Regions from separate parts of the Enterococcus sp. AZ109 genome, predicted to be linked through region 2. Evidence: predicted binding sites of a transcription regulator. Region 2 holds the regulator's gene; each other region holds the start of a gene.
The links. Region 2 encodes NrdR, which represses ribonucleotide reductase genes. Its sites were predicted from a motif close to ACACNATATATNGTGT; they were not measured.
Positions count from the first base shown of each region.

Region 1: the regulator NrdR is predicted to act here: its motif matches at 2,427-2,442, upstream of nrdH (glutaredoxin-like protein NrdH).
Region 3: the regulator NrdR is predicted to act here: its motif matches at 1,665-1,680, upstream of IGI42_RS07300 (deoxynucleoside kinase).

Region 1 covers NZ_JBIOSF010000001.1:1,091,660-1,095,953, reverse strand. The annotation lists gene nrdE (class 1b ribonucleoside-diphosphate reductase subunit alpha) at 1-2,015, opposite strand, end outside; gene nrdH (glutaredoxin-like protein NrdH) at 2,144-2,362, opposite strand; gene IGI42_RS05240 (FeoA family protein) at 2,718-3,188, shown strand; gene feoB (ferrous iron transport protein B) at 3,189-4,294, shown strand, end outside.
Region 2 covers NZ_JBIOSF010000001.1:490,626-494,919, reverse strand. The annotation lists gene polA (DNA polymerase I) at 1-249, shown strand, start outside; gene mutM (DNA-formamidopyrimidine glycosylase) at 296-1,126, shown strand; gene coaE (dephospho-CoA kinase) at 1,131-1,727, shown strand; gene nrdR (transcriptional regulator NrdR) at 1,825-2,301, shown strand; gene IGI42_RS02350 (replication initiation and membrane attachment family protein) at 2,368-3,693, shown strand; gene dnaI (primosomal protein DnaI) at 3,693-4,294, shown strand, end outside.
Region 3 covers NZ_JBIOSF010000001.1:1,544,649-1,548,942, forward strand. The annotation lists gene IGI42_RS07295 (magnesium transporter CorA family protein) at 1-795, opposite strand, end outside; gene IGI42_RS07300 (deoxynucleoside kinase) at 949-1,605, opposite strand; gene mvk (mevalonate kinase) at 1,859-2,803, shown strand; gene mvaD (diphosphomevalonate decarboxylase) at 2,796-3,788, shown strand; gene IGI42_RS07315 (phosphomevalonate kinase) at 3,785-4,294, shown strand, end outside.

The DNA of each region.
Region 1 (4,294 bases), 600 kb from region 2:
TTTTTCCATTCATACAAGCCGCGTGGAATTTCAGAACGCATAAACAAAGTTAAGCTCATGCCTTGGTCGATGTGTTGTTGAGCTGTTGCATATACATCAATCACTTTTCGCATATCCATGTCATAAGCAGAAGTGTAGTATGGCAAGGTTTCATTATTCAAGAAAGGCGCTGGATAGTAGATTTTGCCAATTTTCTTTTCTTGACGCTCTTCAATCAAGCGAGTGATTGGGTGCAAGCTAGCACTCGTGTCATTAATATAAGAAATTGAGCCGTTTGGTGCAACAGCTAAACGATTTTGGTGATACAAGCCGTCTTTTTGAATGGCTGCTTTTAGTGCTTCCCAATCTTCTTTGGTTGGCACAAAAATATCCTTGAAGATTTCTTTAACTTTATCAGTTTTTGGCAAGAACTCATTAGTCAAATATTTGTCGAAGTAAGTACCATCGGCATATTTTGATTTTTCAAAGTTATGGAACACTTGCTTGCGTTCTTTGGCAATTTGGTTGCTTTCCATTAAAGTCCAGTAGTTCAATAAGGTAAAGTAAATGTTGGTGAAATCAATGGATTCCTTGGAACCGTAAATCATCTGGTTTTTAGCAAAATAGGTATGCAGACCCATTGCTCCCAAACCAATCGTATGGTTCAAGCTGTTGCCGTTTTGGATCGAAGGAACCACATCAATAGTTGATGCATCGGTAATATAAGTTAAACCGCGAACCATCGTGCGCACAGACTGACCGAAGTCCGGGCTATCCATTAAGTTCACAATATTAGTAGAACCTAAGTTACATGAAATGTCTGTTCCTAACTCATCGTATTCTTGACGATCGTTAATAGCTGATGGTGTTTGGACCTGTAAAATTTCTGAACACAGGTTACTCATTACAATTTTGCCATCAATCGGATTGGCTTTATTCGCCGTATCGATATTGATGATATAAGGGTAACCAGATTCCTGCTGTAATTTAGACAATTCATTTTCAAGATCACGGGCACGAATTTTTTTCTTGCGAATATTTGGGTTTGCGACTAAGTTATCGTACTCTTTGGTGATATCTACGTAAGAATAAGGCACACCGTATTCTTTTTCGATGCCGTAAGGGCTGAACAAATACATATCTTCATTTTTACGGGCCAATTCGTAGAACTTATCTGGTACCGTTACACCTAATGACAATGTTTTTACGCGAATTTTTTCATCGGCATTTTCTTTTTTGGCAGATAAGAAGACTTCAATGTCGGGATGAAACACGTCCAAATAAACCACACCGGCCCCTTGACGTTGACCTAATTGATTAGAATAAGAAAAGCTGTCTTCGAACAATTTCATCACTGGAACCACACCGCTAGCTGCTCCATCATAGCCTTTGATAGGTGCGCCGGCTTCTCGCAAGTTGGATAAGTTAATCCCTACGCCGCCACCGATACGTGACAGCTGCAATGCTGAGTTGATCGAACGGCCAATACTGTTCATGTCATCAGTTACTTGAATTAAGAAACAAGACACCAATTCGCCACGACGTTTTCTGCCGGCATTCAAAAATGATGGGGTAGCTGGCTGGTAACGTTGATGAATCATTTCATCGGCCAAGCGCATTGCCAATTCTTCGTCGCCGTTAGCGAAATACAACGCATTATAAGCCACACGATCTTCATAGCTTTCCAAGTACTCAGTGCCTTCATTGTTTTTCAAAGCATATTGAGAATAGAACTTGTAAGCAGCCATAAAGGATTTAAAGGTAAAATTTTGTTCATCTAAATAGGTAAACAAACGATCAATAAATGCTGGTGAATAGTTAGCAACAAATTCTTCCTCTAAATAATCCTGTTCTAATAGGTAAGAAATTTTTTCCTGCACCGTGGCAAACTTGTGAGTGTTCGGCTCCACATTTTCTTTAAAGAAAGCATCTAGGGCTTCCTTGTCCTTGTTCAACGGGATTTGTCCATTGACGGGACGGTTGATTTCATTATTTAGTTTAAAGTAGCTTACGTCTCCTATGTCTTTTAGGCTCATTTCGTCACATCTTTCCTTATTCATAGTTTTGGACCAATTCTTCTAATGAAAAATTAGTCCATCATTGTCTTGCATCTATTCGTTTAAAAGAAGAAACTTTGCAATCTTCTGACTGCAAAGTTTACAGGTTAAGCTAAGGCTTTTAGTTGATCAGGTCTAAAACCGATGATCGCTGATTGACCGCCAAACACGACTGGCACACTTTGGAATCCTTGATCTTTCAAGAAATCTAATGCCGCTGGCTCATTATCAATATTTACTTCTTCAAAGGGAATGCTATTGTCAGATAAATAACGTTTTGTCATTTTACACTGCATACAATTATTTTTCGAATATACTTTAACCATAAAAAGGCCTCCTTTTTTCTACACTTCTTAGTATAAAAGATGTACCAGAAAAGTCAATCATAAGATACTACATCTTGTGCCGGTGGGAAGTCCATACACAATAGTTTGTGTTTTTTGGAAAAGCGTGAAAACGCCATATTTCAGAGATTATAGTCACTTTAAACAAAGAATGAGGTCAGTCAATGTTTTTTTACTAAGTGAAAAAAATTTAGAATAACTAGTTCTGAATATTCATAACTATAAAATCGCTAATTTGTCAACTGAAATGCTCAAGATTTTATTGACTTCTAATGACAATAATTGTATTCTAAATGAGAAAGATTATCATTATTAATGAAAACAAGTGGAGGGCGCCATGACAACGTTAGCAGAAACCCCGTTAAATAAAGTTGTACAAATTGAAAACATTCAGCTGGATGCTGAGTTGAAACGCCGTATGCAAGATTTAGGCATGACTGTCGGAACGAAAGTGGCGGTTGTGAATCATTCGGATGATAATAGTATTGTTTTATTACATAATGCTCGAGTTGCCTTGGATCAGTCTTTATTGATGAAGATAGTTGTGAATGAAGTAATAGAAGAACAGCGAGCTTGGGTATCGTTAGACCAGCTGGCTGTAGGCGATACTGGACAAATTGTGACGGTTCATGGTACTGGTGCAGTGAAGCGCCGTTTAATGGATATGGGTTTGACTAAGGGAACTGAGGTAAAAGTAGTAAAATTAGCTCCTCTCGGTGATCCGATGGAAATTCGAGTTCGCGGATATGAATTAAGCTTACGGAAAAATGAATCTGAGATGGTTGTTGTAGCTAGGGAGGCGAGATAGATGGCAGAATTGCATATTGCTTTAGCCGGAAATCCCAATAGTGGGAAGACCAGTACCTTTAACATCTTAACCGGTACCAATCAGTTTGTAGGAAACTGGCCCGGAGTAACAGTAGAACGTAAAGAAGGAAAGTACAAAAAGCAACAAGAAATAATTATTGATGACCTGCCCGGTATTTATTCTTTATCACCCTACTCACCCGAAGAAGTGGTGGCGCGGGACTATTTATTATCAAATATACCGGATGCCATTTTAAATATTGTCGATGGCACCAATCTAGAACGAAATCTTTATTTAACGACCCAGCTGATTGAAACAGGAATTCCGGTAGTCGTTGCTGTTAACATGATGGACCTGGTTAAAAAAGATGGCAAACAGATTAACCTCGAAAAACTGTCTTATGCTTTGGGCGTTCCTGTAATTGGCATCAGTGCACTGAAAAATTGGGGGCTGGATAAAGCGGTGGAACAAGCGATTGAATCTGCTAAGAATCCACAAGAAGAACTAACTTTCCCTCATTATGATAAACGAGTAGAGGCAGCCTTAAGTGAAATTACCAACGTCTTAGGCAATACGGTTTTAGAAAAATACAGTCGTTGGTACAGTGTAAAACTGTTTGAACGAGATGTTCGAGCTCAGGATGAATTAGCCCTAAGCAGTATCCAACAAAAAGAAATCGAAGAAACAATCAAAATCACGGAACGAATCATCGGTGATGATGCTGAAACCATTATCATTAATGAACGTTATGATTTTATTACGCATTTAAGAGCTTTATGTATGGTAGATAATGAAGAGTTTAAACTTTCACTATCGGATAAAATTGACCGCATTGTGACCAATCGTTTCTTGGCGTTACCAATTTTCGCTTTTGTAATGTGGTTAATTTACTACATTTCCATCCAAACGATCGGGGTTATGGGAACAGATTGGGTCAACGATGTTCTATTCGGCGAAGCTGTGCCGAACTTTGTTGGCAATGTCTTGGCATCATGGAATGTCGCCGATTGGATGCAAAGCTTGATCTTAGACGGAATTATTGCCGGTGTCGGAGCTGTTTTAGGTTTCTTACCACAATTAATGGTCTTGTTCTTCTGTTTAGCTTT
Region 2 (4,294 bases):
CCTATTCAAGGTAGTGCAGCAGATATTTTAAAATTAGCGATGATTGAACTAGCTAAGCGCTTAAAAACTGAAAAACTACAAGCTAATATGCTATTACAAGTGCATGATGAGTTAGTGTTTGAAGTACCTGAAACGGAGTTAGAAACATTGGATCAGTTGGTTAAAGAAGTAATGGAAAATACTGTGCAACTAGATGTTCCATTAATCACAGACAGCAGTTGGGGAAAAACTTGGTATGAAGCAAAATAACTAAAAGCTGGAAAATTTCCAGCTTTTCCCTTAGGAGTGACAAATAATGCCAGAATTACCAGAAGTTGAAACAGTCCGTAGAGGCTTAGTTTCATTAGTTATCGGAAAAACCATCAGTGAAGTTGATGTGCTGTGGCCTAAAATAATTGAATCACCTGAAGTGGATCAGTTTCGTAACGAGTTAGTGGGAGAGACGATTGAATCTGTAGGTCGAAGAGGGAAATACTTGATTTTTCACTTTACTCATTACGATATGGTTTCACATTTACGGATGGAAGGAAAATATGAGTTTTTTTCTAAAGCAACGCCATTAGATAAACATAGCCATGTACGTTTTATTTTTACTGATGGATCTGAATTGGTTTACCATGATGTGCGTAAGTTTGGTCGAATGAGTTTAATGAAGAGGAATACAGGTTTAGAGTATAAAGGTATTCAACAATTAGGACCTGAACCTACTGAGGAGACCTTTGATGTAGTTGAATTTGAAAAACGCTTGAACAAGGCGCATACAATGATTAAACCTTTGCTGCTAAATCAGAAAATCGTAGCTGGTCTGGGTAATATCTATGTTGACGAGGTACTTTGGCTGGCTAAAATCCATCCTGAACAACCTGCGAATACCTTAACTAGAAAAGAAATTGAGGTATTGCACCAAGCAATTATTTCTGTGATTACTAAAGCTAAGGAAGCTGGAGGCACAACGATTCGGACATACTTGAATGCTCTTGGCGAAGCCGGACACTTTCAACAAGAGCTTAATGTTTACGGGCAAACTGGGAACCCCTGTCCACGTTGCGGTACACCGATTGCCAAAACAAAAGTTGCTCAACGTGGTACTCATTACTGTCCCCACTGTCAACAATTGAAGAGGTGAAAACATGAGTTATGTGTTAGGAGTTACTGGTGGTATTGCCAGCGGGAAATCAACGGTAGTAAAGATATTTCGAGAGGCTGGATTTCCAGTTGTAGATGGCGACATTGTAGCGCGCCAAGTGGTTGAACCGGGCACACCTGGATTAGCAGCACTAATAGATGTTTTTGGCGGAGAAATTATCACATCAGCCGGAACACTTAATCGCAAAAAATTAGGGAATCTCATTTTTTCAGATGCTAAGGAACGTCAAAAGCTTAATCATACTCTAGATCCTTATATTCGTGATGAAATCGATCAACAAATCAACACAGCCAAACTCGATAGCCCATTAGTAATTGCAGATATTCCACTATTATTCGAGGGACATTATGAAAGAAAAATGGACGCTGTGGCGGTAGTATATGTCGATCAAGCCACGCAGATGCAAAGACTAATGCGTAGAAATAATCTGACGGAAACCGAAGCGACAAGTCGCATCCGAAGTCAAATGTCTTTAGAAGAAAAAAAACAACTTGCCGATTTCGTTTTTGATAATCGTGGGAGCATGGAAGAAACAAAGCACCAGGTAATTCAATGGTTAAAAAAACAAGACTTTGACTAATAAAGATTTTCAAAAAACACAACAAAGCTTTTTTTAGCCATTGGGATATGATAAACTCGTGTTACAATAAAATAATATCATCTGAGAGGTGAAAAACATGCGTTGCCCAAGATGTAATCATAATAACTCCAGAGTCATTGATAGTCGGCAAACTGATGATGGACGCGCTATTCGAAGACGACGAGAATGTGAAAATTGTGGTTTCCGCTTCACGACCTTTGAACGAATTGAAGCCGTACCACTTTTAGTAATTAAACGTAATGGTGATCGAGAAGAATTTAATCGCGACAAAATTTTGCGTGGATTAATTCGTTCAGCTGAAAAACGACCTGTCGCTATGGAACAAATGGAACAAATAGTGGACCATGTAGAAAACCGTGTTCGCAGTTTAGGTGAAAATGAAGTATCGACCAGCCAGATTGGTGAGTATGTCATGGAAGACCTGATGAATGTAGATGAAATTGCGTACATTCGCTTTGCTAGCGTTTATCGTCAGTTCAAAGATATGTCGGTTTTCTTGAAAGAATTACAAGAAATCGTGGATAAAGCAAAATCCACAGATGCAAAAGAATAGACTGCTTTATGAAGGAAAGTATAGCAATTCGAATGGTTAACATAGATTTATTTAGGGGGCTAGTTTGTGACATCTGAATTAAAGCCAACGACGATTTACACTGTCTATGGCAGTCCTCAGCTTGATGAAAGTCGCCAACAATCTTTACTTTTTTTATACCAGCCGATTATCGGTGCTGAAGCATTAAGCCTTTATTTGAGCTTATCAGGAGACATTACCATCGAAGGCAAAAGTCCTGAGTTGATGCATGCTGATTTGTTAGCAGCGATTGACAATGGGTTAGCAGCTATGGTAAAAGGACGAGAAAAATTAGAGGGTATAGGTTTAATGACTACCTACCAAAAGGAAGACTCTGATTTAGGGTTACTAATGTATTACCAGTTAATAAATCCTTTGACCCCGACTACGTTTTTTCAAGACGCGCTAATGTGCTATTTGCTAGTGGAAAAAATTGGTGAAAGGCGGTTTCAACGTTTAGTTGATCGCTTCCGTCCTAAAAGTATTCCAACAGAAGGATTAACAAACATTACTAAACGTTTTCGTGATGTTTATCGTTTTGAAGAAGACCGTTTTGAGTCAAATGCTGAGCTGTTTGATGATACTCACGAGAAATTTATTATGCCAGAAACACCTACCAGTAAGTTTGACTGGAAATTTTTCCGTCAACAATTAAAAAAATTCAATCTGAATTTAGCTGAGGATGATCAAGAAAAACTTGATGCGTTACATCAAATGTATGGAATTGATGAGATGGAAATGTTAGATTTTGCTGTGAAATCTAGCGAGAGAAATCAAATTCAACTGCCGTTTTTACGAAAATTAATTGTAAAATCAAAGCAAGCGAAAATAGCCCCTGTTCAGAATTCGACAGAGATGTCAGCCACAACGACACTTTCTGAAGGTTTTTCGAAGGCGGAACAAGAAATTATTCGGCAAAGTGAAACAATCCCACCGATTAAATATTTGCAAGCGATCAAGAAACAAAAGGGTGGCTATGAAACTAATCAAGAAATTCGCTTAATTGAAGATCTTCTCAGTCGTCATTTATTTCCGAATAGTGTAGTAAATATTTTAATCAATTATATTTTAGTGATACAAAATCAAGCGATAATTAATCAAAATTATCTGAATGCGATCGCTAATGACTGGGCACAAAGAAAAATCCAACGACCTGAAGAAGCTATAGTGCACGTTCGCCAGGCAGATCAAAAACTAGTGAAGAAAACAAGTTCGGGTCGCCGAAATACCGGAGTTCGTAAGACACCAGGCCGAAAAGAAACGCTGCCATCACATATTAAAGAACCGCCGAAAGAGAAAAAAATTAGTCCAGAAAAAGAGGCTGAACTCAATCGTAAGTTGGCAGAATATTTGAACAAAGAGGGTGAAAGTTAATGGAAGATGTAGGCAAAGAGTTAAACCGAATTATAAAATCTCGTGGTGTAGATGGACGCTATCGCGAAATGATGCAAGAAGTGTTGCAGGATACCGATGTCCGCAGCTTCATTGAATTGCATAAGGCTAAGTTGACACAAGAAGATATTGAAAAATCATTTGCTAAGCTGTATGAATTTGTTCAAGAAAAGAAAAAATTTTTAGCGAATGATCCTACGATGATAGCTCCTGGGTATGAACCTAAATTAGCTCTTAACTTTCACTTTATTGATGTTACTTATGTGCCGACAGATGAGTTATTGAAACGTAAAAAAGAAGAAGAAATTCGTAACCGGATTAATTCAGTCGATATGCCTAAGGACATTCGTCAAGCTTCAATACGCACCTTTGAGGTAACCTCTGGAAGAAGTGAAGCGTTGGAAGCTGCCTTGGACTTTATCAACCTGTATCATGCAACGCCAAAAGATTTTCACAAATCTTTATATTTAGTTGGGGATTTTGGAGTAGGAAAAACTTATTTACTAGGTGCAATGGCTCATGAACTGGCAGTAAAAGGACATGAGACAACATTAGTTCACTTTCCAACTTTTGCCAGTGAAAT
Region 3 (4,294 bases), 1.1 Mb from region 2:
CATCCCAAAGAAGCCGGTCACAATAGTGGGAATCGTCAGCAGCAAGGACCAAATTGTCAAAATCTTCATGGTATCATTTAGGTTATTGTTCAACAGGTTGTTATACGTACCGGAAAGCTGATCCAAAATCTCGCTGGCTAGCTGTGTCATTTCCACCGCCTGCTTGGCTTCAATCAAGGCATCATCCAGTTCTTCTTTTTCCTTGTCGGTAAAACTGGAAAATAAGCCCTGTGCTTTAATCTGCTCTAACAGAACTACATTTTGTTTCGTAGCAGTTACAAGATAAACCAATCCAATCTCCAAATCTGAAAGCTCCAACAAGTTCTTGTTGGTCGTTTTTTCCCGCAGCCTTTTATTCAACCGAATCCGCTGACTGTTTACTTCTTCAATATTAGGAAAATAATAGTCAGATACCAAAAAAAGCGTATGGAAAAGCAGACTAGCAGTGCTTTGCTGAGAATCGCGCTTTAGCACATTGTTCATTAGCTCAACTACATACTCGGTTTTATCAGAAATGAAGGTAAAGATATGATGATCCTTCAAAATAAACGCCATCGGACTGGTTTCGTAGTGATTATCAATCTTTTCTAAATGTGCGACATTATAGATGACCAGCAATGCCTGATCCAACGGGTCGTATTCTACCCGAGCACGTTCGTTCTTATCCAGAGAGTACGTCAGCATTTCATCGCTAATTTGATATGTTTCTTTTAGATGGGCAATTTCCTGTGGTTCCTGTGAATCAATATTGATCCAAGTACACAGTCCTTGGTTAAATATTTGTTGCGCTTCCATGCATTCTCCTCCTTATCATCTCTATTATAAATGAGACAAAAATAGTTTGCACAAAAAAGGCTGAAAAAATTCATGGCCTAAACATGTTGAAAACAAAAAGCTCAAAATACTCATACTATCCGAGCATTTTGAGCTTCTATTTTATTATCGAAATTAGATCACTGAAATTGCCTGCACTTCTGCGATTTTTTCATCAATCAGTTGCAGTACAATATCCCGTGCTTCGGCATCTTCGACAAAGTTTAGTTTGTCTCCGTCGATTTGAATCTTGGGGCTTTCGTTGTAGTCTTCGTACCATTGATCATAGCGGTAATTCAACTCTTTGTAATAATCATAAAGGGTTGGATCAAAGCTTAATTGTTCATACTCCCGACCACGTTTTTCGATTCGATCCAGCATTGTTTCAAAAGAAACTTTGATATGAACCAATAAATCCGGATGTTTCTTGTGGGCCGCATAAGGCAATTCTTCCATCATGTTGCCTAATAATTCATCATAAACTTTTACTTCGGTGTCAGTTGCTCGACCTAAATCGGCATTCAAATGAAACAACAGTGAATCTTCATAAATTGAACGATCTAACACGTTGTTGTCATCTTGCATTGCTTTTTTTATACTTTCAAATCGTTTATTTAGAAAATAAATTTGCAGTAAAAAGGCATACTGCTCAGGATTCGCATAAAATAATGGCAATACCTCGTTATCTTCAATTGATTCATAAAAAGCTTGGCTGCCTAGATGTTCGGATAACATCGCAGTCAAGCTGGATTTTCCAGCTCCAATGGTACCTGCTAATACAATCACACTCATTTACCTCCAACTCACTTTATACAAAATGTGGTACTTTTTTTCAACATTCATTAATATACCCCCAATATCTAGTGTCGTCAACAAAAAAAGCTTCACTCACACATCGTAATACATGTCAATGAATGTTTAAAAAAAAGTTGAATTTATAAAACTTTTCGACGGATTCATTTACTTGTTTGTTTACTCTGAGTAAAATGGAAGAGATTAATACAGAGGGTCAAATCTTTTTTAGGGTAAAAAAGGAGTTTTTCGAATGAAAACCATTGGTCAAGGACATGCCAGCGGAAAGATCATCTTAATGGGAGAACATGCTGTCGTTTACGGTGAACCGGCGATCGCTTTTCCTTTTTCCGGCACTGGTATCACTACTACCGTCCACTTTCATCAAGGAAATGAATCATGGATTGAATCGAGCTTCTATCATGGTCCATTAACCAAAGCTCCTCACTCGATGAAAAATGTGACTGTTTTGCTATGGCAGCTGATTCGCCAATTTGCCATTTCGAAGCCATTTTACGTAACAATTGAAAGTACAGTTCCGGCTGAACGAGGGATGGGGTCCAGTGCGGCCGTTGCTGTGTCGATTACACGAGCATTTTTTGACTGGCTGGAATTACCTGCAAATCAAGAAGATATCTTATTATTTGTAAATCAAGCGGAAAAAGTAGCACACGGTAATCCTAGCGGCATTGATGCTGCAACGATTAGCGGAACCGAACCGCTGCTGTATCAAAAAGGCTTGGATTTTCAACCTTTCCAATTGAACATGGACGCCTTTTTAGTGGTGGCCGATACTGGTCACAAGGGGCAAACCCGCAAAGCCGTAAAAGACGTGGCCCATTTAATGGATACGGATCGACTAGAAACCGGGCGACGAATTCGTCAGCTAGGACAATTAACTAAGCAGGCGCAGCAGGCTATTTTATTGAATCAACCAGAAATGCTCGGTTCTTGCATGAACCAAGCACAGGAACATTTACAAGCATTAGGAACAAGTAATTATGCCTTGGACCACTTAATTGAAACTGCCTTAATCAATCACGCGTTGGGTGCGAAGTTGACTGGTGGCGGTCGTGGCGGGTGCATGATTGCATTAGCAGAAAATGAAGAAAGCGGTCGGCGCTTGCAGCAGATTTTACTAGATGCAGGTGCACAAGATACGTGGATCGAAGGGTTAGGGGTATATGCACATGTATAAGGGTCACGCGCGAGCGTACACCAACATCGCATTGATTAAATATTGGGGAAAAGCTGATCAAGAGCTGATCTTACCAATGAATAATAGTTTGTCATTAACACTGGATGCTTTTTACACCGAAACATCTGTTACTTTTTCTTCGGAATACACCGAGGATCAATTTTACTTAGATCAGCAATTACAAGACCAAAAGGCGACAGCTAAAGTTAGTCGTTTTTTGGATCTAATTCGCAATAGAGCACAAAGTCAGCTATTTGCCAAAGTGGTCAGTCAAAATTTTGTCCCGACAGCAGCTGGTCTGGCTTCTTCAGCGAGCGGTCTGGCAGCCTTAGCAGGTGCAGCTAGTGCCGCTTTAGGTTTGCCTTTAGATAAACGAGAACTATCGCGTCTCGCACGACGTGGATCTGGATCAGCCAGTCGCAGTGTCTATGGTGGTTTTGCAGAATGGGTAAAAGGCGATTCAGATGAAACCTCTTATGCAGTCCCGATCACTTCAGACGGCTTTGAAGAAGACTTAAGCATGGTATTTGTTGTCGTAAACGATCATCAAAAAGATGTTTCCAGCCGTGATGGCATGCAACGAACTGTCGAGACCTCTGCCTTTTATGATGGTTGGTTAGCAACTGTACCGCAAGATTTAGCGAAAGCACGGGCAGCCATCCAAGCAAAAGATTTTCAAGCGTTAGGGGAAGTTACCGAAGCCAGCGCTCTAAAAATGCACGGTACGACATTAGCAGCAGTTCCTCCCTTTACTTATTGGTCAGCTGAGAGTATGCGGGCAATGAATTTAGTACGGCAACTCCGTAATGAAGGTTTGCCTTGTTACTTCACCATGGATGCTGGCCCAAATGTTAAAATTCTGGTGGAACGAAAACATGAAGTAGCTTTAGTTAAGCAATTACAGGACTATTTTTCATCCGAACAATTGATCACCGCTCATGCGGGTCCTGGGATCAAAATAATGATGAAGGAAGAAGACGCATGATTGAAGTTTCAGCTCCTGGCAAATTATATATCGCCGGCGAATACGCCGTAGTTGAAGCTGGTCATCCCGCCATTATTGTAGCAATTGACCAGTTTATTAATGTCTCGATTGAAACTGCTAAAAAAAGCGGCAGTATCCAATCGGCTCAATACAGTGATATGCCGGTTCGTTGGACGCGTCAAAACAACGAATTGGTCTTAAATATACGAGATAATCCCTTTCATTACATCTTAGCAGCTATTCATTTTACCGAACGCTATGCTCAGGAAAAAGGGGAAAAACTGGCTTTCTTCGATTTGAAGGTTACCAGTGAATTGGATAATTCCAACGGTCGCAAATACGGCTTAGGTTCCAGCGGTGCCGTTACAGTAGCTACCGTAAAGGCTTTGAATGCTTTTTACAATTTGCAGCTAACTCAGTTGGAGCTGTTCAAACTAGCCACATTAGCTCACTTGAATGTCCAAGGCAACGGATCATGTGGCGATATTGCAGCTAGCTGTTATGGT